DNA from 4 places in the Hymenobacter daeguensis genome. Region 1 is predicted to be linked to each of the others. Evidence: riboswitches for the same ligand, from Rfam matches in the RefSeq annotation. Region 1 holds a riboswitch; each other region holds the start of a gene.

What was found. A riboswitch is a leader RNA that binds a small molecule or an ion and turns the genes downstream of it on or off. The one in region 1 is predicted to bind S-adenosylmethionine.
Region 2: another riboswitch for S-adenosylmethionine. It lies ahead of ACYVHT_RS13100 (phosphoadenosine phosphosulfate reductase family protein); the one in region 1 lies ahead of ACYVHT_RS01270 (amino acid permease).
Region 3: another riboswitch for S-adenosylmethionine. It lies ahead of metH (methionine synthase); the one in region 1 lies ahead of ACYVHT_RS01270 (amino acid permease).
Region 4: another riboswitch for S-adenosylmethionine. It lies ahead of ACYVHT_RS19015 (trans-sulfuration enzyme family protein); the one in region 1 lies ahead of ACYVHT_RS01270 (amino acid permease).

Annotation. Positions count from the first base shown of each region.
Region 1 covers NZ_BAAGWC010000001.1:291,311-297,277, reverse strand. Annotated here, with positions in the region: gene ACYVHT_RS01280 (M1 family metallopeptidase) at 1-1,456, opposite strand, end outside; gene ACYVHT_RS01275 (TonB-dependent receptor plug domain-containing protein) at 1,649-3,628, shown strand; SAM riboswitch class I at 3,868-3,960, shown strand; gene ACYVHT_RS01270 (amino acid permease) at 4,193-5,662, shown strand; gene ACYVHT_RS01265 (hypothetical protein) at 5,819-5,967, opposite strand, start outside.
Region 2 covers NZ_BAAGWC010000010.1:136,446-142,412, forward strand. Annotated here, with positions in the region: gene cysD (sulfate adenylyltransferase subunit CysD) at 1-598, opposite strand, end outside; gene ACYVHT_RS13100 (phosphoadenosine phosphosulfate reductase family protein) at 740-1,498, opposite strand; SAM riboswitch class I at 1,768-1,856, opposite strand; gene ACYVHT_RS13105 (RNA polymerase sigma factor) at 2,061-2,639, shown strand; gene ACYVHT_RS13110 (hypothetical protein) at 2,909-3,715, shown strand; gene ACYVHT_RS13115 (hypothetical protein) at 3,712-4,998, shown strand; gene ACYVHT_RS13120 (PPC domain-containing DNA-binding protein) at 5,148-5,666, shown strand; gene ACYVHT_RS13125 (DUF3857 domain-containing protein) at 5,865-5,967, shown strand, end outside.
Region 3 covers NZ_BAAGWC010000011.1:45,068-51,034, forward strand. Annotated here, with positions in the region: gene ACYVHT_RS13455 (FdhF/YdeP family oxidoreductase) at 1-351, shown strand, start outside; gene ACYVHT_RS13460 (NTP transferase domain-containing protein) at 476-1,669, opposite strand; gene moaC (cyclic pyranopterin monophosphate synthase) at 1,678-2,169, opposite strand; gene ACYVHT_RS13470 (molybdopterin molybdotransferase MoeA) at 2,358-3,578, shown strand; SAM riboswitch class I at 3,740-3,847, shown strand; gene metH (methionine synthase) at 3,918-5,967, shown strand, end outside.
Region 4 covers NZ_BAAGWC010000024.1:19,145-25,111, reverse strand. Annotated here, with positions in the region: gene ACYVHT_RS19030 (D-alanyl-D-alanine carboxypeptidase) at 1-781, opposite strand, end outside; gene ACYVHT_RS19025 (helix-turn-helix domain-containing protein) at 1,143-1,715, shown strand; gene ACYVHT_RS19020 (NADH:flavin oxidoreductase) at 1,867-2,973, shown strand; gene ACYVHT_RS19015 (trans-sulfuration enzyme family protein) at 3,057-4,253, opposite strand; SAM riboswitch class I at 4,396-4,510, opposite strand; gene ACYVHT_RS19010 (hypothetical protein) at 4,654-4,857, opposite strand; gene ACYVHT_RS19005 (cation:proton antiporter) at 5,082-5,967, opposite strand, start outside.

The DNA of each region.
Region 1 (5,967 bases):
CGGGCGCGAAATACCACTGGTTCCAGAACCAGTTCAGGTCCTGGCCCGATACGGCTTCGAATGCCAGCCGCATCTGGTGGGCCTCGCCGTTGCTGAAGGCGTTATCCTTGAGATATTTCTGCAGGCCGGCGAAGAATACGTCATCGCCCAGATAAGTCCGCAGCATGTCCATGATGGCGCCGCCTTTCTGGTAGCTCACCAGGTCGAATACCTCTTCCTGCTGGTCGTAGTGGAAGCGCACCAGGTTTTTGGTGGCATCGCGCGGCGAGCTCAGGTAGCGGCGCAGGTAGGTGTAGTAGTGGGCGTCGGCGGCATCGCGGCCGTACTTATACTCGGCGTAGAGGCCTTCCGAGAAGTCGGCCATCGTCTCGTTCACGGTGATGTTGGACCAGCTTTCGGCCGTCACGTAGTCGCCGAACCACTGGTGAAACAGCTCGTGCGCAATCACCGATTCGCTGCTGTACTGGCGGTCCAGCAGCTCGCGGTCGGTCATTTGCACCTGCTCGCCGTGCAGGGTGGCGGTGGTGTTTTCCATGGCGCCGCTCACGTAGTCGCGGGCCACAATCTGGGCGTATTTATTCCACGGATATTCCACGCCGAGGCGGTTGGAGTAGAACTCCAGCATGTCGGGCGTGTTGCCGAAAATCTGCTTGGCAAAGGGCGCGTACTTGGGTTCGAGGTAGTAGTTGACCTCCTTGCCGCGCCAGGTATCCTTCGTGATTTTGAAGTCGCCCACGGCCATCATGAACAGGTAGGGGGCGTGGGGTAGCTCCATTTTCCACACGTCGGTGCGCAGGCCGGGGCCGGCGGGCGTGCTGCTCACCAGGCGCCCGTTGCTGAGCGTCACGTACTTGGCAGGCACGGTCATGCTGATTTCCTCGGTGGTTTTCTGGTTGGGCCGGTCGATGGTGGGGAACCAGGCCGACGAGCCTTCCGTCTCGCCCTGCGTCCAGATTTGCACCGGCTTGCCGGCCACGGCCGAGTCCGGATTGATGAAATACAGCCCTTTGGCGTCGGTGATGGCCGCCGAGCCCTGCACTTTCAGCTCGTCGGGCTTCGATACGTAGTCGATGTAGATGGTGTACTCCTCGCCGGGCTTGAAGGTGCGGCCCAGGTTGATGTGCAGGTTCATGCCGTCGGCGTAGTCGTACTTCAGCGGGGTTTGCTGGCTGCCGTTCACCAGGGCCACGGCTTTGATGTCCATGCCCTTGGCGTCGAGGCGCAGCGAGTCGGTGGGGTAGGCGTGGGGCTTGAGCGTGACCCATTCCTTGCCGTAGAGGTAGCGCTTGGCGTAGTCGAAGCGCACGTCGAGCTTGGTGTGCACCAGGTCGTTAATCTTGGTGGCGGAGGCGCGGTAGGGCGATTCCGGCTTGGCCGGCGGCGGGGTGGGCGCCTGGGCGAAAGCCGGCGTGGCGGCCACCAGACTCAGGAGGCCCATTGCAAACAAATGCTTCATCAAAAACGGGGTGAGTGAAAATTTGGGAGTTGGCGCGAAGGACGCAAAGGTGCCGCCGACGTTGCGGCCGGCCGCACGAAAGTAGCGCGGACGCTGTAGTCCGCGACCCGGAACGAAACTCGAACGGCGTGAGGGCGCGGACTACAAAGTCCGCGCTACGGTAAGTTTGTACCCTCATCAACTCCCCGCTAAATGCGACTCACGCGCTACGCTGCACCGCTTTTCTGCTCCTTTTTCACCCTTAACGCCCTCGCCCAGACCACGCCAGCCGACAGCGCCCGCAGCCTGCGCGAAGTCACCGTGTACGGCTCGCGCCTGAACCAGGTAGCGGGCCAGACGGGCCGCTATGTATCGGTCATTCCCGGCCGCAGCCTCAGCCAGTACCCTGTTGCCTCGCTCGACGACCTGCTGCGCCTGCTGCCGGCGCTGGAAGTGCAGAGCCGGGGCAATTTTGGCACGCAGGCCGACATTACCCTGCGCGGCTCCACCTTCAACCAGGTGCTGATTTTGCTGGACGGCATGCGGCTGAACGACCCGCTGACGGGCCACTTCGCGGGCTATTTCCCCATTTCGCCGGCCGAGATTGAGCAGATTGAGGTGGTGCGCGGCCCCGGCGCGGCCCTTTACGGCCCCGATGCCGTGGGCGGCTTCGTGAACATCGTGACCAAGACCTTCGCCGCCACCCACCGGCCCGATGGCCTGGAAGCAACCGGCACCTTCCTGGCCGGCGAGTACGATTTGAAAAGCACCAACGCCGGCTTCTACGGCCAGGACAAGGGCTGGCGGTTGGCCGGCGGCATCCTCAATAATACCGCCAGCGGCCAGCAGCTGAACCTGCCCGGCGGCGGGCGCAACGACTTCAGGCTGAATACCTACTCGCTCTCCGGCGCTTATCAGCTCAGCAGCAGGCTCAGCGCCGCCGCCCGGGCCAGCTTTGACCGGCGCGACTACAACGCCCAGAATTTCTACACCACCGCTGCCGGCGACCGCGCCCGCGAAACCACCTCGCGCGACTGGTACCAGGGCCAGCTGCGCTACGACTGGAACGCCCGCGCCCGCACCGAAATCCAGCTGGCCAGCAGCGCCAGCACCGACTACTACCTCTACACGCCTGCCTCGGTGGCCAGCAGCCACCTCATGCACTACCTCAACGTGCAGGCCCAGCACCAGCTCACGCTCTCCGACAAGGTGCGCCTGACGCTGGGCGGGCAGGCCGACCGCCGCGCCGTGCGCAGCAACGACCAGGGCGTGCACGCCGTGTGGCACCAGGGCGCCTTTGCCGTGGCCGGCCTCACGCCCACCAGCGGCCTGAGCGTCACGGCGGCCCTGCGCCTCGACCACGACCAGGCTTATGGCACTGAGGTCGTGCCCCAGCTCACGGCCAGCCAGCAGGTGGGCGACAAGCTGACGGTGCGCGGGGCGGTGGGCCGGGCCATTCGGGCGGCCAACTTTACGGAGCAGTATTATTCGTCCATCCGGCCGGGCACGGTGCCCAGCGGCTTCAACGTGGGCAACCCCAGCCTGAGCGCCGAGCGCACCTGGAGCTACGAGGGCGGCCTCGACTTCCAGCCCCTGCCGGCCCTCACGCTGCGCGCTACTTACTTCAACCGCTACGGCCGCAACCTGATTGACTACGTGGGCCTGCCCGGCACGGCGGTTATCGAAGCCACCGGCCTTGGCAACCTGAACCCCGCCGCCACCTACCGCCTGGCCCAAAACCTGTTCGCCGTCACCACTCAGGGGCTGGAGTTCGAAGCCACCACCCGCGCCCAGCTGGCGCCCCACCTGCGCCTCGACGGCAGCGTGGGCTACACCTACACCCACCTCGACGTGGCCGGCGACGTGGTGTCGCAGTACCTGAGCAACGTGGCCCGGCAGCTGGTGACCGGCAACGTGAGCCTCACGCACCGGCGCTTCACGCTGGGCGTGGGCGGCGTGTTCAAGCAGCGCGCCGGGCAGCGCACCACCCCCAGCGCCACCGTCAACGACGCGGAGCTGACGCCCAGCTACGTGGTCATCAACGGCCGCCTCGACGTGGCCCTGCTGCCCGAGCGCCTGTGGGTGGTGGGCCAGGCCCAGAACCTGTTCGACGCGAAATACTCCGACCTGCTGGGCGCCCAGATGCCCGGCCGCTGGCTGATGGCGGGCGTGCGCGTGGCGCTGCGGCGGTAGCCTGCCCAAGGCAAAACCTCACCCCCGGCCCCTCTCCCGTGGAGAGGGGAGCCGGACGACAATGTTCAAGAGCGCCCTGACTCATGCGAGTCAGGGCTTTTTGCTTTACGGGGCCGGCTTTCCCGCGCCGCCGCGGCTCCCCTTTCCCCAGGGAGAGGGGGCGGGGGTGAGGTTTTACGCCTCGGTTCGCGCCCCCGGCCGTACCTTTACCGCATCAATTCTTTCTCCCGGAAGGATTGTTTTTATAAAGAGGCGCTGAGAGACAGGCTCTGCGACGCGCCGGCAACCATCCGCCACGACGGGCAAGGTGCCAACTCCTGACCATATAAAAACAACTGCCGTGCCCGCTGTTCCTGCTGCCCCGTTTGCTTTTTCCGATGTGTTTCGTGCCCCTGCGCTGGCAGTGGGCCGGCTGGGGGCGGGCTGTTGTTGCTGTTGCTAGCGGGCATTAGCGCCGCGTAGCTACGGCTGCGGCCGGCGCGTTTCATTTCCATTTCACGGGTTTTTTGGTTGCGGCACGGCCGCCCCGGGTGGGGCGGCGGCGTGGCGCGTTTTTCGTTGTTTATGTTGAAAAAATCATTGGAGCTGCTTCGGGCCGAAGCCGCCGAAACGGGGGCGCACACCCTCAAGCGCAGCCTGAATGGCGTGAGCCTGATTGCCATTGGCATCGGGGTTATTATCGGGGCGGGGCTGTTTTCGCTCACGGGCATTGCGGCGGCCAACAATGCGGGGCCGGCCGTGACGCTCTCCTTCGTGGTGGCGGCGGTGGGGTGCGCCTTCTCGGCGCTGTGCTATGCCGAGTTTGCGGCGCTGGTGCCCGTGTCGGGGTCGGCTTATACCTATTCGTATGCCACCATGGGCGAGCTGTTTGCCTGGATTATCGGCTGGGATTTGGTGCTCGAATACTCGGTGGGCGCGGCCACGGTGGCCATCAGCTGGTCGCAGTACCTCATCAAATTCCTGGGGAAATATGGCCTGCACATCCCGGCGCAACTGGTGATGTCGCCATTTGAGAAAGTGACTTTGCAAGACGGAGAGGTGTTGTCGGGCATCGTCAATTTGCCGGCCATGCTCATCGTGCTGGCCATTACGGCCATTGTCACGCGCGGTACCAAGGGCTCGGCGTGGTTCAATGCGCTGGTGGTGGCCCTGAAGGTGGCGGTGGTGCTGGTGTTCATCGCGCTGGGCTGGCGCTACATCGACCCCGCCAATTACCAGCCCTACATCCCGGCCAATACCGGCACCTTCGGCGAGTTCGGCCTGAGCGGCATTCTGCGCGGGGCGGGCGTCATTTTCTTTGTCTTCATCGGCTTCGACATCGTGGCCACCATGGCCCAGGAAACCAAGAATCCGCAGCGCAACATGCCCATTGGCATCCTCGGCTCGCTGGCGGTGTGCACGGTGCTGTTTGTGCTGTTCGGGCACGTCCTGACCGGGCTGGCCAACTACACGGAGTTCAAAAACAGCGCCGCGCCGGTGGCCATTGCCATCGAGAAAACGCCCTACGCCTGGCTGTCGTCGGCCGTGATTCTGGCCATTCTGGTGGGCTACACGTCGGTGATATTGGTCGATTTACTGGGGCAGTCGCGGGTGTTTTTCTCGATGTCGAAGGACGGGCTGCTGCCGCCGGTGTTCTCGCGGCTGCACCCCACGTTCAACACGCCGGCGCAGTCGAGCCTGCTGCTGGGCAGCTTCATTGCGCTGTTTGCGGGCTTCGTGCCCATCTCGGTGGTGGGCGAGATGACGAGCATCGGCACGCTGCTGGCCTTCGTGATGGTGTGCCTCGGGGTGATGATTATGCGCCGGACCAACCCCGACGCCCCGCGCTCGTTCCGCACGCCGTGGGTGCCGGTGGTGCCCATCCTGGGCATCGTGGTCTGCCTCGTGATGATGGCCTCGCTGCCCTGGGAAACGTGGCTGCGGCTGGTGGTGTGGCTGGCGCTGGGCATGGCCATCTACTTCGGCTACGGCCGCCGGCACAGCAAGCTGCGGCTGGCGCGGGAGGCGGCCGAAAGGCGGCCCCTGTCATCCTGAGCGCAGCGAAGGACCTTATCAGGTTGTAGGCTTTTGAAATCACGGCAAGCTGTTCTTGCGTGATAAGGTCCTTCGCTGCGCTCAGGATGACAAACGCGCCCTCAGCTCCTCACCCTTAACTCCCACCGAAGCCCTTAACTCGCACCGAAGCCCCGCTCAGTGCGTGGTCAGGCCGTTGGCGTCGAGCTCGTCGTCGTCGCGCACGTGGCGCAGGCTGCCTTCCAGGTCCACGATGTCGTCGGCGGGGGTGGCGGGGGCGGGGAGGGGCTGCTTGTACACGTCCACCGCGCCGTTGAGGTCGAGGG
Region 2 (5,967 bases), on a different contig from region 1:
GGATGTAGCTCCACACATCGAGCTCGGTCCAGTTCGAGATGGGGAACACGCGCACGTTCTCGCCCTTCTGAATGCGGCCGTTGTAGATGTTCCACAGCTCCGGACGCTGGCGCTTGGGGTCCCACTGGCCAAAGTCGTCGCGCACCGAAAAAATCCGCTCCTTGGCCCGGGCCTTCTCCTCGTCGCGCCGCGCCCCGCCGATGCAGGCGTCGAACTCGAATTCCTCAATCACGTCGAGCAGGGTGTAGGTCTGCAGCGGGTTGCGGCTGGGGTACTTGCCGCCCGGCTCGCGCAGGCCACGCTCCCGAATGGTGTCCTCCACCTTGCGCACAATCAGCTTTTCGCCCAGGCGGGCCGCCAATTCATCCCGGTAGTTGATGATTTCTTCGAAGTTGTGGCCCGTGTCGATGTGCACCAGCGGGAACGGAAACTTGCCCGGCCGGAAGGCTTTTTCGGCCAGCCGGGTGAGGGCGATGGAGTCTTTGCCGCCCGAGAACAGCAGCGCGGGCCGCTCAAACTGGCCGGCTACTTCGCGCAGAATATGAATAGCTTCGGCCTCTAAACGGTCGAGGTAGTCGAGATAAGCAGGGGTTGGCATGGGCAATAGAAATTCAGCGCCCGAAAAAAATCGGGCAAAATGGATAAGCCGGAAAAGGATGGGTGGGATAAGGCCCGCTTGCGGTGCCTTTGGGGAAGAAAGTAGCGCCAGCGGCCCGGCCGCCAGCGCATCGGTTCGGGCCTAGCCCGGCACCTGCTCCACCACCGGGTCGAGGCCCTGGTGGGCGGTGGTGGCGTGGAGGCCGCACTCCTTAGCGGCGGCATCTTCCCACCACCAGCGGCCGGCGCGGAAATCCTCGCCCGGCGCAATGGCGCGGGTGCACGGGGCGCAGCCGATGCTCACAAAACCCTTCTGATGCAGGGGGTTAACCGGGATGCCGTGGGCCTGGGCAAAATTCCAGGCCTGCTCCCAGGTCCAGTCGAAGAGCGGGTGCACTTTGATGAGCTGGTGGCCGGCGTCCCACTCGGCCGGGTGCATGGTCTGGCGGTTCTGCGACTGCTCGGCGCGAATGCCCGTTACCCAAACCTGCTGGCCGGCCAGCGCGCGGGAAAGCGGCTCCACCTTGCGGATATTGCAGCACTCCTTGCGGTTTTCAATGCTCTCATAGAAGCTGTTAGGGCCTTTCTGGCGGGTCAGCACCTCGATGGCGGCAGCGTTGGGAGCGAAGACTTCGATGGGCTTGTCGTAGCGCAGCAGGGTCTTGTTCCAGGTGGAGTAGGTTTCCTGAAAATTGCGGCCCGTGTCGAGGGTAAAAACCCGGATGGGCAGGTCGTTTTCGAAGATGAGATGGGTGATAATCTGGTCTTCGAGGCCGAAGGAAGTGGAAAACGAAGCGCGGCCGGGAAAGTGGTCGGCCAGCAGGGCCAGGGTTTCGGCTACCGAGTGTTCGGGCAGGTAGCGGCGCAGGTCAGCGACCTGGCTTTCAAGAGGTAATGCCATGAGGAGAGGGGAGTTTTTTTCCGTGGGAAAAAACCGAAAGAGGCCGCGAAGGCCGCAAAAACCCGCTACGCGTCGCGCAATGAATCAATCACCACAAAAGGGGAAGCGGGGTGGCCGCCGCAGCGGCCGCAGGAAGAGGAGCCCTGGCTCAACAACCAGCAATTGCCCCCAGCATACAGGCCAGAGGACACGGCATGCAACAACACATCTGACCCGAAGCGGCAGAGGTGGCAAATTGCAGGCGGCGGTTGAGGGAATTGCTCACGGCGTTTTTATATGTCAGGACTTGGCACCGTTCCAACTAGTGGGGGTTGCCGGCGTTTCGTCGAGCCTGTCTCTCCGCGCCTCTGTATAAAAAATCTCAGCGACCCAAACGGGTAACACTGAGGCAAAGGTAAAGAATGGTTTTGCGAAATGCCAAAATTTTGTTTCGCGGTGGTGTAACTGGCTCCCCGGCGAAAAGGTTTGGCGGCGTCCCAAATCGGCGTAATTTGCCATGCAACCCCTGAACCCAACGCTTGGTCTATGGGTTGCTTAAGCACTTCAACTCCTCGTTTTCTGCATGGAAGCCCTGTCCATATCCGCCTACGTCGACATCAACGCCCCGCTGGTGGAGCGCTGCCGCCTCAACGACCGCCAGGCCCAGGCCGAGATTTACCGGCGCTACTCCAAGGCCATGTTCAACGCCGCCCTGCGCATCACCGGCGACTATGCCGAGGCCGAAGATGTGCTGCAGGAGTCGTTTCTGAGCGCCTTTCGGGAGCTGAGCGGCTACAAGGGCGACTCGTCGTTCGGGGCCTGGCTGAAGCGCATTGTGGTGAACAAAAGCATCAACTGCCTGCGGCAGCGGCGGCTGGCGCTGGTGCCGCTGGGCGAGCAGCACCACGAAGAACCGGCCGAAGCCAGCCCCGCCTCACCCGAAGACGAAGCCGATACCCACTACCGCGCCGACGTGCTGCGCCGCTGCATTCAGGAGCTGCCCGACGGCTACCGCGTGGTGCTGAGCCTCTACCTGCTGGAGGGCTACGACCACCTCGAAATTGCCGGCATCCTGGGCATTTCCGAATCCACCTCCAAATCGCAGTACAGCCGGGCGCGCGTCCGGCTGCGGGAGCTGGCCGCCCAGCGCGGCCTGAGCTAGCGTGAGACTAGGAGACATGAGATGTGAGACATGAGACTATAGAGAGGTGAGACATGAGATATAAGATGTCTTTTTCCATAAAATTTCCCACGTCTCACCTCTCCTCGTCTCATGTCTCAAGTCTCATAGTCTTATGTCTAAAAAAAACCTATCCAATTATTTAATTAACCGTTCAACTACCCTTCATCCTCTTTCGCCCGGCTGCGGTTTTCAAGATAACCCCGCCGCCCGCTCTGAACCTGGACGAACCGTGCGTCTGCTACTCATTCATGGATACTTCCAAAAATAAATCTCTTGAAACCTTCGTCGAGCGGCACCGCGCCGATTTCGACACCCACGAGCCGCGCCCCGACCTCTGGGCCGCGCTGGAGGAAAAGCTGAATGCCACCGCGCCCGAAACCCCGGTGATGCGCCTGGTTGATGAAGTGGCCGCGCCGGTAGCTGCTGCGGCCGCAGAAACCCCCGTGGCCGCCCCGGCGGCGGCGGCCCCGGCTGTCCGTTCGAGCTGGTTTCAGCGCTACGGCGTGGCGGCGGCGCTGGCGCTGCTGGTCTTTGCCGCCGGTGCCAGCGAAGCCTGGAAAGCGCGCCACACCACCCCGGAAGTGGCCGCTGCGGTCGGCCCTGCCGCCGATAACAGCAGCAGCAGCCTCGCGGCCAATGCCGATGATGCCGCCTTGTACCAGGGCGGCAACCCGCTGTCGCTCACGGCGGCCGAGCACACCACCGGGGCCGACAGCCAGCTGGTGCGGGCCGTGCGCGGCATGGAAGCTTACTACACCAACCAGCTGGCCCGCCGGCAGGCCGAGTTGAGCCAGCTCAGCGGCCCTGGCATGGCGGCTATGAATGCCGATTGGCAGCTGGAGCTGGTTTCGCTCGACTCCAGCTACCGCGAGCTGAAGCAGCAGCTCCTGCACCACCCGCAGCCCGACGCCGTGCTTACGGCCATGAACCGCAACCTGCAGGTGCGCCTCGACATCCTGGACCGGCAGCTGAACCTCGGCAATAGCAGCGGGGCCGCCGACGACCGCAGCACCGGGGCCTACGTGCTGGCCGATAGCCGCCACCAGGGCGAATGAAAAGGCCGCTGGCATTCCGAATAGGGCAGGGGCTGAGCTGCATTGGGCTGCTGCTTGGGCTGCTGCGCCCGGCCGCCGCCCAAACCTCATCGGGCCTGTGGGTGACGGTGGACCGGGGCGTGGCCATTCGGGTGCTCACGCCCGAGGCGCGGCGGGCCGAAGAAGCCCTGTTTGGCGCCGGCGAACAGCCGCAAGGGCCCGACCAGCCGGCGCAGAACCCTGCGCAGAATCCGCTGGTGGACCAGGCCGATGGCCAGCCCAGCGGCACCCTGCAGGTGGAGCAGCGCCGCCGCCTCAGCCGCAGCTACTCGGTGCCGAAAACCGGCCGCCCGTTTGCGCTCGAAACGCGCTACGGCCGCGTGCAAATCAATACCTGGAGCAAGCGCGAAATCAAGGTCGATGCCGAGCTGGTGGCCCGCGCCGAGAACGAAGCCGGGGCCCGCGTGGTGCTCGATGCGCTGGGCGTGCAATGGCTGGAATACGATGCCAAAACCGGTGGCGTGGCCGTGAGCACGCAGTTTGGCCCCGCCCTGCGCGGCCGGGCCGGCGGCTGCCGCTACGAGGTGAACTACACCGTGTGGCTGCCCCGCACCACGGCCCTGAAGGTGTACAACAGCTTTGGCGAAGTGACCCTGAACGGCGACCTCAGCGGCCCCACCGAGCTGGCCGTGGAGTATGGCACGCTGCGCACGGCCCGCCTCGAAGGCCCGCGCAACCTCGTCCGCATCGGCAACGGCGACTGCCGCATTGCCTTCGCCGGCCGCGCCAGCATCGACGCCAGCTACGCCCAGCTGCGGCTCGACACCGGCACCACCGTGGACTTGCGCAACAATTACTCCGACGTTGATATCGGGACCGTGCAAGACCTCACCGTGCACAGCAAATACGGCGACGTGGCCCTCGGCACGGTGCGCAACCTGCGCGGCTCGTCGGGCTACTCGCGCTTCACCATCGAAAAGCTCGATGAAGCTCTCGATATGGCTCTGCGCTACTGCCCAGATTTTGTGGTGCGCGACATGGGCGCCAACTTCCGCCAGGTGAACCTGGATGGCGGCTTCAGCACCATCCGGCTGGGCTTTGCCGAGGCGCCCGGCTTTCGGTTCGACGTGAGCACCGAGCAGGGGCAGCTCCTAGTTGATAAGGAGCTGGTGCGCGTGCTCTCGCAGGAAAACGGCCCCCAGACCAGCGACGTGCTGGGCACGTTCGGGGCGCTGGCTCCGGCGCGGCGGGCCGGCAATGTGAACATCAAGGTGCGCTACGGCACGGTGCGCTTTAGTAAGTAGGCCCAGTTGTTTTCTGCGCCGCCTGTCATCCTGAGCACAGCGAAGGACCTTCTCACCGTTGAATAGTTTGCAGTAATTCCAACCAGTTCGAACGTGATAAGGTCCTTCGCTGCGCTCAGGATGACAGGCGCATGACGTTCTTTGAGGCAATGTTAAAACGCCTCTTATTACTTCTCCTGCTGGCCGCCCCCGCGCTGTCCCAAACCCCGGCTGCCGTGCCCACTGCCCAATCTTCGCCTCTGAAAACCTACGCCCTGCGCCTCCGGCCCGGCGACGACCTGCGCCAGCAGCTCACGGCCTTTGTGCAGGCCCATCATATTCAGGCGGGTGCCATGCTAACCTGCGTGGGTAGCCTCACGGTGGCCACGCTGCGGCTGGCCAACCAGGAAGGACCCAGCGTGTACCGGGGCCATTTCGAGATTGTGTCGCTGGTAGGCACGCTGTCCGTCAACGGCTCGCACCTGCACCTGGCGGTTTCGGACAGCACGGGACGCACCATCGGCGGGCATCTGCTGGACGGCTGCCGGGTGTACACCACCGCCGAAATCGTGCTGGGCGAGCTGCCGGAGCTGGAGTTCCGGCGCGAGAAAGACGACACTTTCGGCTATCAGGAGCTGGTGGTTCGGCCGGCCCCTGCACCACTGAAGAAGGAGGCACCCCGCAAGTAAGCACGGGCTGTCGGCCGGGCATCGCGGCGCGTGGTAGCCGCCGCCGCCCGGCTGTAGAGGTGGCCGGGGCATGGAGGCTTGGGCGTAGTCGGGCAGCGCATCGGAAGGGGGGGGCGGGGCGTGGTTATTCCCACATTCCTATGCTAACTTTAGTGCGTATCCGCGCCTTCCCGTTTCCTTCGTTTCCATCGCTGTTTCATGTATTCTCCCAAGCTATTTCTACCACTATTCCTGCTCATTGGCCTGGCGGCCCGGGCCCAGGCCCCCAACAGCCAGCTGGTGACGGACATGAAAAAGCAGT
Region 3 (5,967 bases), on a different contig from region 1:
ACCATCTACGAGTATAACGACCGGTACCGGGGCATCCACGGCGAGCGCCGCGTGCTGTTTATGAACCCCGCCGACATGGCCGCGCGCGGCATTAAAGCCAAAGACCTCATCGACATTACCAGCCACTTTCAGGGCGAGGAGCGCCGCGTGGAGAAGTTCGTGGCCGTGCCGTATGACATTCCGAAAGGTAACGTCTGCGCCTATTTCCCGGAGGCTAACCCGCTGGTTCCCATCGGCAGCGTGGCCAAAGTGAGCAACACGCCCACCTCGAAATACGTGGTGGTGACGGTGGTGCCCACGGCCGTGAACAACGACCTGCGCATCAGGGAGCGGGAGGCCATGATGGCGTAGGAACCTGCCTCAGGCTAAGTCCACCGGTCATCCTGAGCGCAGCGAAGGACCTTCTCACGCCTGAGCGATTTATTCACGTGTGAGAAGGTCCTTCGCTGCGCTCAGGATGACAAATGCGCTATCACTAGCGAGTCAGCTCCTGCTCGGCCGCGGCCCGCTCCTCCGGCGTGTTCACGTTGCGCAGCTCCTCGGGCGCGGGCGGGGCCAGCAACTCGATGTCGGAGTTAATCAGGGCCTTGCGCGGGCAGGAGTAGCCTAGGCTCAGAAACCGCAGCAGCTGCCCGTAGCTGCGCGGCTCCCAGATGCTGATGAGCGGCTCCGGAAACGCATCCCACGGACTACGGAACGACGTGGCCATGCGCGCCGGCTGCCGGTTGCTTACCAGGTGCTCCAGCGTGTTGCGGGTGAGGAAGGGCAGGTCGCAGGCCAGCACCAGCCACGCCGCGTTCGGGTCGGCCTGGAAGGCGGAGAGGATGCCCCCCAGCGGGCCGAGGCCCAGAAACGTATCGGGCAACGCGGTGAGGCCGGCGGGCAGCGCACCGGCCTGGTCGGGGCGCACCGATACGCGCACATCGGGGCAGAACTCGCTGAGCAGCGCGGCGGTGTGCTGGCGCTGGTCGAGGCCGTGGTAGTGCAGCGCGCCCTTGTCGGTTTGCATGCGCTCGCTGCGCCCGCCGGCCAGCACGAGGCCGCGCAGCACCGGCACCGCCTGGGCATACCACTGCCGGATGAAGGCGGCTATTTTTTCCGTTTCGGCCAGGCGCAGCACGGGCGGCAGCGGGGCGGCGCTGAGGTGCCCGGCCAGCACGGCGGGCAGCTCCGTCTGGCCCTCGGCCAGCAGAATCAGGCGCACGTCGGTGAGGCGGTCGAGCTTCTTGTCCAGCGGCTTGCGCGGGTCCACGATGACGACCTGCTGGCGGGCGCGGAAGTGGTTGCCGTTCACCAGCACCACGCTTTCGTGGGCCAGCAACTCGGGCTGGGTGAAGCGGTCCAGGGTCCGCGTCAGGTTGAGCTGGCGGTGGGTAATTTTATCGACCAGCTCGGCCGAGAGGCCGTTTTCGGCCACGTAGGGCATGGATTGGGCTAGCGCAGCACCAGCATCTTCGGTGGCGGCATCACCGGCGGCGTGGTCGGCATCCACGTAGGCCACGCGCAGCGCCGGGGCCAGCAGCGGCAGCAGCCGGGCCACCAGCGCCTGAATTTCGCCGCAGGGTGCCCCGAGCATGGCGAGTTCGTGGCGGCCAAACTCGCCCACGTCGGGGCGGGTGAGGGCAGCGTGTTTGAAGCGTTTTACGTTTGAGCTGGGCAGACTATCCATGGGGGAATTTACGAATTTTCGAACCGATTAAAATCCTTCTTGCCGCCGGTTTTGGCGATAAGCTGCACATTATCAATCGTAATATCGTGCGAAAAGGCCTTGCACATGTCGTAGATGGTGAGGGCGGCCACGGTGGCCCCGGTCAGGGCCTCCATCTCCACGCCGGTGCGGCCCGTGACCACGGCGGTGCACACCACGCGCAGGGCATCGGCCCCCTCGGGCTCGATGGTGATGCTGCAGTCATCGAGTCCCAGCGGGTGGCAGAGCGGGATGAGGTCGGCCGTTTTTTTGGCTCCCATGATGCCCGCCAGGATGGCCGTGTGAATCACCGGCCCCTTGTGCGAGGGCATTTCGCCGGCCTGCACGCGGCTCAGCAGCTCCGCGCCCAGCACCACGCGGCAGTGGGCGCGGGCCACGCGGCGGGTAGGCGTTTTCTGGCCGACATCGACCATCGTGGGCTGGTTGGCGGCGTTGACGTGGGTAAAGTTCTTGGTCAGCATAGGACGTAGAGACGCATATTTGCGCCGAATCGTTGGAAATGGCGAAGCCGCTAATCGGCCATTGTGGCGTTGCTAATAGCTAACTCCAGCCGCCGATTGTTTGACTGCCACTGCAATAGCTCGCTATGCAGGCCGTCCCCTTGCCCAACGAGTGACGCAAATATGCGTCGTTACCACACTGCCCGCCCATGCTCTCCCCTGCCGAAGCCACTGCCCGCGTCCTCGCCACCGCCCGCCCCCTCGCGCCCGAAACGGTGCCGCTGCCCCACGCCGCCGGCCGCATCCTGGCCGAAACCCTCACGGCCGACCGCGACTTCCCGCCCTTCAACCGCGTGGCGATGGACGGCATTGCGGTGGCCCACGCCGCCTGGGCCGGCGGGCAGACGGAATTCGAAATCCAGCACGCGCAGTATGCCGGCGCCCCGTCCCGCCCGCTGCTCAATCCGCAGCAGGCCGTGGAGGTGATGACCGGCGCCGTGCTGCCCGCCGGCACCGACGTGGTGGTGCGCTACGAGGATATTCTGCTGCATGACGGCCGCGCCGCCATCCAGATTCCGCCGCCTGAAACGCCCGGCGTCAACATCCATCACCAGGCCGCCGACCGCCGCGCCGGCGACGTCCTGCTGCTGCCCGGCACCCGCCTGGGGCCCGCCGAGCTGGCCGTGGCCGCCACCGTGGGCGCGGCCGAACTGCGCGTGACGCGCCCCGCCCGCGTGGCCGTGGTGAGCACCGGCGACGAGCTGGTGGGCATTACCGAAACGCCCCTGGCGCACCAGATTCGGCGTTCCAACGCGTATGCCCTGCAAGCGCTTCTGACGCAGGACGGGGCCGATGTTTCGCTCTTTCACCTGCCCGATGCGCTGGAAGAGCTGCGCGATGGGCTTACCAAAATCCTCGGGGCCGGCTTCGATGCCGTGGTGCTGAGCGGAGCCGTGAGCAAGGGCCGCGCCGACCACCTGCCCGGCCTGCTGCGCGAGCTGCACGTGGTGGAAATTTTCCACGAGGTGCAGCAGCGCCCCGGCAAGCCGCTGTGGTTTGGGGCCCGGGCCGGCGGGCCGGTGGTGTTCGGGCTGCCCGGCAACCCGGTGTCCACGTTCATCACGGCCGGCCGCTACGTGCGGCCTTGGCTGCGCGCCGTGCAGCAGCCCGAAGGCGCGGCCGAAACAGCGACTATTGAAGCCCTTGCACCAGCCGTGCTCACCGTGGATATTCACTTCAAGCCCCAACTCACCCACTTCGTGCCCGTGCGCCTGGCCGTGGACGCGGAGGGACGCCGCTTAGCCACCCCGCTCCGCGTAGGCGGCTCCGGCGACATGATGGGGCTGGTGGGGGCCGATGCCTTTCTGGAGCTGCCGCCGGAGCCGGCCGTGTTTGCGGCGGGCAGCGTGTGGCCGGCCTGGGCGCTGTAACGCCTTCGGCTTAATGAGGAATGAGGAATGAGGAATGAGGAATGAGGAATGAGGAATGAGGAATGAGGAATGAGGAATGAGGAATTTCGAAAGCACTTTCCAGATTCCAATTCCTCATTCTTCATTCCTCATTAAGCGCAGCGTTGTATCTTCGCCTTGCGCTGCTATCCAGAAAGACCGAGGGACCGGGCCCGATGACGTCTTGGCAACCTACCGCGAGTAGGTGCCAACTCCCGTTTCACCGCTGTTTTGGTGAAAGAAGATGACAGCCGGAACCGAGCGCCTGCGCACGGGTTTCTTTCTGGATACGCGCTTACGCAGCTATTCGACCAGAAAGAAATGTCCGTTTCCGCCCCCAACCCGCCCACCATTGCCCCGGAGCGCGAGCTACAAAATTCGCGCTACAGCCTCCCCGAGCTGCTTCGCCAGCGCCTGCTGATTCTCGACGGTGCCATGGGCACTATGATTCAGCGCCATCCGCTCACGGAGGAGGATTTCCGCGGCGCGCGCTTTGCCGACCACCCCAAGCCCCTGCGCGGCAACAACGACCTGCTGAGCATTACGCGCCCCGATATCATCAAGGGCATCCACGCCGAATACTTCGCCGCCGGGGCCGACATGGTGGAAACCAACACCTTCAGCGGGACTACCATCGCGCAGGCCGACTACGGCCTCGAGCACATTGTATATGAGCTGAACTACGAGTCGGCCCGCCTGGCCCGCGAGGCCGCCGACGAGTACAGCACGCCCGAGCGCCCGCGCTTCGTGGCCGGGGCCGTGGGCCCCACCAACCGCACCGCCTCGCTCTCGCCCGACGTGAACCGGCCCGGCTTCCGCGCCGTGACCTTCGATGAGCTGGCCACCGCCTACCTCGAGCAGGTGCGCGGCCTCGTGGATGGCGGCGTGGACACGCTGCTCATCGAAACCATCTTCGACACCCTGAACGCCAAAGCGGCCCTCTACGCCGTGCAGAAGTTCTTCGACGAAGGCGGACGGGTGGTGCCGGTCATGATTTCGGGCACCATCACCGACGCCTCGGGTCGCACGCTTTCGGGCCAGACAGTGGAGGCGTTCTGGAACAGCATCCGCCACCTGCCCCTGCTGAGCGTGGGCCTGAACTGCGCCCTCGGCGCCGACCAGCTCCGCCAGTACGTGCAGGAGTTGAGCCGCATTTCCGACGTGCACATCTCGGCCTACCCCAACGCCGGCCTGCCCAACGCCTTCGGCGGCTACGACGAGTCGGCCCAGGAATTCGCCGCCCTGGTGGAAGAATACCTGAAGGAAGGCATCGTGACGGTGGTGGGTGGCTGCTGTGGCACCACGCCCCAGCACATTGCCGAATTGTCGAAGCTGGCGCTTCGCTACGCGCCGCGTCAGCTTCGACAATTCGGCAATGAAGAATTAAGAATGAAGAATGAAGAATTGACGGATGGGGCAATTCCTCATTCTTCATTCCTCATTCCTCATTCAAACGCCACCCGTCTGAGCGGCCTCGAGCCCTTCAACATCACGTCCGACAGCCTCTTCGTGAACGTGGGTGAGCGCTGCAACGTGACCGGCTCGCGTGCTTTCGCCCGCCTCATCCGCACCGGCGCCTACGAGGAAGCCCTGGCCGTGGCCCGCCTGCAAGTGGAGGAAGGCGCGCAGGTACTCGACATCAACATGGACGAGGGCATGCTCGATTCGGAGCAGGTGATGACGACCTTCCTGCACCTCATCGCCTCGGAGCCCGACATTGCGCGGGTGCCGGTGATGATTGACTCCTCGAAGTGGAGCGTGCTGGAGGCCGGCCTGAAATGCGTGCAGGGCAAAAGCATCGTGAACTCGATTTCGCTGAAGGAAGGCGAAGCCGCCTTCCGCGAGCGCGCCCACACGGTGCGCCAGTACGGCGCGGCCGTGGTGGTCATGGCCTTCGACGAGAACGGCCAGGCCGACTCGCTGGAACGCCGCATCGAAATCTGCCAGCGCAGCTACGACATCCTGGTGAAGGAAGTGGGCTTCGACCCGTCCGACATCATTTTCGACCCCAACATCCTGACCGTGGGCACGGGCATGGACGAGCACCGCAACTACGCCCTCGACTTCATTGAGGCCGTGCGCTGGATTAAGGGCAACCTGCCCGGCGCGCTCACCAGCGGCGGCATTTCGAACATCAGCTTCTCCTTCCGCGGCAACGACGTGGTGCGCGAGGCCATGCACACGGCCTTCCTGTTTCACGCCATCAAAGCCGGCCTGGACATGGGCATCGTGAACCCCGGCCAGCTGGGCGTGTACGACGAAATCGAGCCCCATTTGCTGGAGCTGGTCGAAGACGTGCTGCTCAACCGCCGCGCCGACGCCACCGAGCGCCTCGTGGAATTTGCCGACACGGTGAAGCAGAAGGACAAGA
Region 4 (5,967 bases), on a different contig from region 1:
TGGTGGGCAACACGTAGAAGCGGTTGTCGTGCAGGGCCCGGACGACGTGGCTGTCCTTGTCGATATCCGGCGAAAGCATCTCGGCCGGGGCAGGCCCCACCAGCGGCGCGAAGAAGCGCGGCAGCACCCGAACGCGCGAAACCTCCCCCCCGGCCCCTCTCCCCAGGAGAGGGGAGCCTGACGATTTTCCTTTTCGCGGCGCGGGCGGCGTGGCGTAGAAGCGCACGGTGTTGCCATAAATGGGGAAAGCCGTGCGCTCGGGCTGGAAGTAGTAGCCGTAGTCGTCCCAGGTCCAGCCGGGGCCGAAGGGCTTGACGCAGGCAATGGCGCAGTAGGCGAGGCTGCGCTCCGGCCGGTTCAGCAGGAAGCTGTAGGCGCGGCGGCTGGGCACGTCGCCGTGCAGCAGGGTGGGGTCGCCGGTGCCCTGGAAAAACAGGGTGTCGTTGCGCGAGAAGTAGCGCAGGCTGGGCAGCGAGTCGCCCAGCAGGTGCAGCCCGGCATACAGGCTGAACAGCTTCATGGTGCTGGCCGGGGTGAAGTAGCGGGTTTCCTGGTAGCCGTAGAACGGCCGGGCGCTGTCGGCGTAGGCCAGGCTCATGCCCACCTGGTGCCGGGCCAGGATGGGCGAAGCCGACAGGATGGAATCGAGCCAGGGCAGCGGCTTGCCGGGCACGCCGATTTCGGCCACCACGGCCGGCTTCTCGGGCGGGGCCTGGGCGCAGGCCGGCAGCTGGGTAGCGCCGAGGGTGAGCAGCAACAGGAAATAGAGGGGACGTAACATCGGCCGCAACTTACGCAACAGATGGGGCTGGGGTGGCTTCCGGAGGCAAATTGTCGGCGATGCGGCCTTCCGCTGCGGGCAGCGCCGCCGCCGGAACCGGGCGCCCCGGCGGTGCTGCGCATAGCTGGCAACCCGGCTCCGCAACGGAAAAACCAGCAACCGGCTCCCGTTCATCATCGCACACTTTGCGCGCCGCCGCCGCCGCCCACTGGCAGCTTGCACGCCGTTGGGCCGTCTCCGTTTTCCGAAGCCACCCGAATGGGGTGAAACATATTTGACCGCCCGGCGGGAATAAGTTTCAGGGGCTGAAACTTATTCCCGATATTTGACGAAATATGTTTCAAGCTTGCTTTTCTTCCGCATGGCCCGTCCCTCCAACTTTCCCGATTCCCAGCTGGCCGTGATGCGGCAGTACCTGGGCATTCCGCAACAGGAGCTGGCCGGCTTCCTGGGCATCAGCCGCAGCCTGCTGGCCAACCTGGAGGCCAACCGCCGCAGCATGAGCCGGGCCGTGGCCGAGCGGGCCGCGCCGCTGCTGAACCTGGTGCCCGAAGACGCGCGACGCCAGGTACTGGGCTTGCCGACGCCGCCCCCCGCCCTGCCCACCGCGCCGGCCCCCGGCCCGCTCGAGGCGCGCCGCGACTTCTGCCAGTGGCGTGCCCGCAACCTGCGTCACGAATTGCTGGCCCTGCACCAGAAGGCCGCCGTGGGCGCACGCTGGCAAACCGCCCTGCCCGCGCTGCTGGCCGCCCTGCCCGCCGCCGCGCCCGACCCGGCCCCGCCCGGTGAGTGGAGCCGCCTCACCTACCCGCGCGAGCTGGCGCAGCTCTGGGCCACCGCCTTCACCCCCGACGACGCGGCCCGGCACCACCTGCTGCGCCTGCAGGCCGAAGCCCTGGAAACCGAAGCCGCCGCCCTGACCGCCCTGCTGTAGGGGCGGGGCTTGTCCCCGCCCGGACGTTGGTGCCGTTCCACCGATTCTCTTCAACGACGGGCGGGGACAAGCCCCGCCCCTACCGCTAAAAAATCAACATCTCCCCTAACCGGTTGTTGTCAATTCTTCCTTTATACCCAACCCCCTGTCCATGTCCCTCAACGCCCTGTTCGCGCCCTTCGCGCTGAAATCCCTGCAGCTCAAAAACCGCATTGTGATGGCCCCCATGACCCGCTCGTTCTCGCCCCACGGCGTGCCGGGCGCCGACGTGGCCGCCTACTACCGCCGCCGCGCCGAGGGCCACGTCGGCCTCATCCTCTCCGAAGGCACCGTGGTGGAGCGCCCGGCCTCGTCCAACGACCCCAACATCCCGCATTTCTACGGCGAAGCCGCGCTGGCCGGCTGGCAGCACGTCATTGAGGAAGTGCACGCCGCCGGGGGCCGCATGGGCCCGCAGCTCTGGCACATGGGCGTGATGGCCGGGCACCGCTCCGGCTGGCAGCCCGCCGAAGCGTTCGAAGGCCCCTCCGGCCTGCTCAAGCCCGGCCAGCCCACCGGCAAGGCCATGAGCGAAAACGACATCGCCGACACCATCGCCGCCTTCGCCCGCGCCGCCGCCGACACCAAGCGCCTGGGCTTCGACTGCCTGGAGCTGCACGGCGCCCACGGCTACCTCATTGACCAGTTTTTCTGGGCCGGCCTCAACGAGCGCACCGACCAGTACGGCGGCGCCAGCCTCGCCCAGCGCAGCCGCCTGGCCGTGGAGCTGGTGAAGGAAGTGCGTCGGGCTGTGGGCGAGGAGTTCGTCATCAGCCTGCGCCTCTCGCAGTGGAAGCAGCAGGACTACGCCGTGAAGCTGGCCCACACGCCCCGGGAGCTCGAAGCCTGGCTCCAGCCCCTGGCCGAGGCCGGCGTCGACATCTTCCACTGCTCGCAGCGCCGCTTCTGGGAACCCGAGTTCGAAAACGCAGGCTCGGACCTTAACTTCGCCGGCTGGGTGAAGAAGCTCACCGGCAAAACCACCATCACCGTGGGCTCGGTGGGCCTGTCGGGTGAGTTCCTGGCCGGCTTCGCGGGCGAAGCCTCCGAGCCGCAGGGCATCGAGGAGCTCCTGCGCCGGCTCGACCGCAACGAGTTCGACCTCGTGGCCGTGGGCCGCCAGCTCCTCGTGGACCCCAACTGGGTGGAGAAAATCGAGCAGGGCCGCACGGATGAAATGGTCGGCTTCAGCCGCGAGGCGCTGCGCACGCTGGTGTAAAGCGGACAGCTATAGCGCAAAAAAACAACGTCATGCCTCGGCTACGCTCGGCATGACGTTGTTTTTAGGCCAAGCAGCCGATGCTACGCCAGCACCGCTTCCGATTCCCGCACGGCCGGCACCTCAGCGGCTGCGCTCAGGCCATCCAGCGCCTGCGCCAAATCGGCAATCAAATCATCGGCCGCTTCGAGGCCGATGGAGAGGCGCAGCAGGCTGTCGGCAAAGCCGGCGGCCCGGCGCTGCTCGGCGGGCACGGCCGTGTGCGTCATCGAGGCCGAGTGGCACACCAGGCTCTTGCCGCCGCCCAAGCTCACGGCCAGCTTGAAGTAGTTCAGCCTGGTAGCCAGCTGCGTGGCCGCTTCCACGGTATCGTCCTTCAGCACCAGGGCAATGATGCCGCCGAAACCGTCGGGCTGCTGCTGCCGGGCCAGGGCGTGGTTGGGGTGCGATTCCAGCCCGGGGTAGTACACGGCGCTGATTTCGGGCCGGGTTTGCAGGAATTGGGCCACCTTCAGCGCCGCGCGGCAGTGCTGGGCAATGCGCAGGTGCAGCGTTTCGAGCCCGCGAATGACGAGAAACGAATCGAACGGCCCGAGAATGGCCCCCGAGGCGTTCTGAATGAACTGAATCTGCTTGCCCAGCTCTTCGGTGGCCGCCACCACGGCGCCGGCAATGAGGTCGGAATGGCCGCCCAGGTACTTGGTGGCGCTGTGCACCACTAAATCAGCCCCCAGCAGGATGGGCTGCTGCAGCACCGGCGAGGCAAACGTGTTGTCGACGCACAGCCAGGCGCCGGCAGCGTGGGCCAGCTCGGCCAGCCCGGCAATGTCGGAGATTTTGAGCGTGGGGTTGGAAGGCGTTTCCAGCCACACCAGCTTGGTGCGCCCGGTGATGGCGGCCTGCACCTGCGCCAGGTCGGCCGTGTCGCAATACACGATGTCGATGCCGAAACGGCGGTACACGTGCTCGAACAGGCGGAACGCGCCGCCGTAGATGTCGTCGATGGCCACAATCTGGTCGCCGGTCGAGAGCAGCTTCAGTACGGCGTCGATGGCGGCCATGCCGCTGGCGAAGGCGTAGGCCGAGTGGCCGTGCTCGAGGCCGGCCAGCAGTTCTTCGAGGGCGCTGCGGGTGGGGTTGGCGGTGCGGGAGTAGTCGAAGCCCTTGTGCACGCCCGGCGACTCCTGCACGAAGGTACAGGTCTGGTAAATCGGCACGGCGAGGGCGCCGGTGAGCTCGTCGACGGGGAAGGACTGAATGAGGCGGGTGGAGGCTTGCATGGGGTTATGGCGTTTTTGTGGTTGAGACGAAAACGCACCCGGTCACCTAAGCACTTTCAAGAGTTCTCACCGAAAGGGCATAAAAAAAGCCCTTCCGACAAGTCAGAAGAGCACCACCGCTGCAGACGGCCAGCATCTTTTCGACTTATCTTCTCCCAAGCCGGCCGCAGCCGACTCAGAACAGGATTTAGCACCTGGTATTGCTACTGGTTGCTAAGGCATCGCAGGGCCTGTCCCTCCGCCTTTCTTGATAAGTGCTCCGATTAGGGAGCGCGCTGCAAAGATAGCGGCCGGGTGAAAAGGCGCAAGCAGCGGCACAAAAAAAAATCAGAACCTCATGCTTCGGCTCCGCTCGGCATGAGGTTCCGGGTAAGCGTCAAAAAGCCTGCCTTCCCGGAAATCACACCACGACTTTTCCGGACTTGTCGCGCAGCGTGAGCCGCAGGTGCTTCGGCAGCGACGTGCCCCAGGTTCTGTCAATGAACACCACATAAAGCAGCCCAAGCAGGGGTGCCAGCGTGATGGCTACCAGCAGGCGCAGGTGCCAGTATTCGGCCGGGCTCAGGTGCCAGACGAGGGCGAGGTGCTTGATGAAATGTTCCATGATTGAAGCTACGCATTATCAGCTGGTTTTGTAACACAAAGCCAAAATATTATCGTTCACTTCATTTTTTATTCACGGGCTGTTTTCTACTGCAAAACAGGCATTACGGCATCAAGAACCGCTATTTTATAGTGAGGCATGCGGCTTAAGGCCCCTTAAATCGTTTGCACCGTTTCAACGGCCTGCTGCCACCCGGTTTTGTTCCCGGTGCCACACGCCCGGTGCTAGCGCTCGATGTGCTTCACTTTGGCCTCGTCCAGGTCGAGCTGGGCCTCCTGCTGGCGCAGCACTTCGTCGTCGAAACTGTCGTGGTGGCGCAGGTGGGCCAGGGCTTCGCGCTCCACGTTTAGCACGTCGAGCAGCACGAGGTGGTACTGGCGCAGCGCCTCGCGGCCCGACTCATCGACTTCCAGCGAGTTGAGGGTGCGGGTGGTGAGGTTGATTTCGGTTTGCATGCGCTGCTGCAGGCGGGCAATGAGCTCATTGGCCTCCGTCTCGGCGGGGTATTTCCGCTGCAGGTGCTTCACGGCGGCGGTGCGCAGGTGCAGGCGCACGCCGGCCTCCTGCTCTTCGAGGGGCGTGCGGTCGTCGCGCTCGGCCATGCGGGTGAAGCGGATGATGGCCGGCAGCGTGAGCCCCTGCACCACCAGCGTAACCAGAATCACCACGAAGGTGATGAACAGAATGAGGTTGCGCTGCGGGAAGGCCGAGCCGTCGGCCGCCAGCAGCGGCACCGACAGCGCCGACGCCAGCGACACCACCCCGCGCATGCCCGCCCAGCCCAGCACCAGCGTGCCCTGCCAGCCGGGGCTGGGCTCGCTATTGCGCACGGTTTGGCTAAGCCAGCGCGGAATGAAGGCCGCCGGGTACATCCACAGCAGCCGGATGACGATGACCAGCCCGCTCATCAGTAGGCCGTAGGTGATGGCCTGCTGCAGCGAATAATTGCCCAGCCCCTCCACCGCAATGGGCAGCTGCAGGCCGATGAGAATGAACACCAGGCCATTGAGCACGAAGCTCACGCTGGCCCACACGCTGTTGGCCTGTAGGCGGGTGTTGGCATCGAACACGCGGTGCGAGAGGTGCGAGAGCAGCAGCCCGCCGCTCACC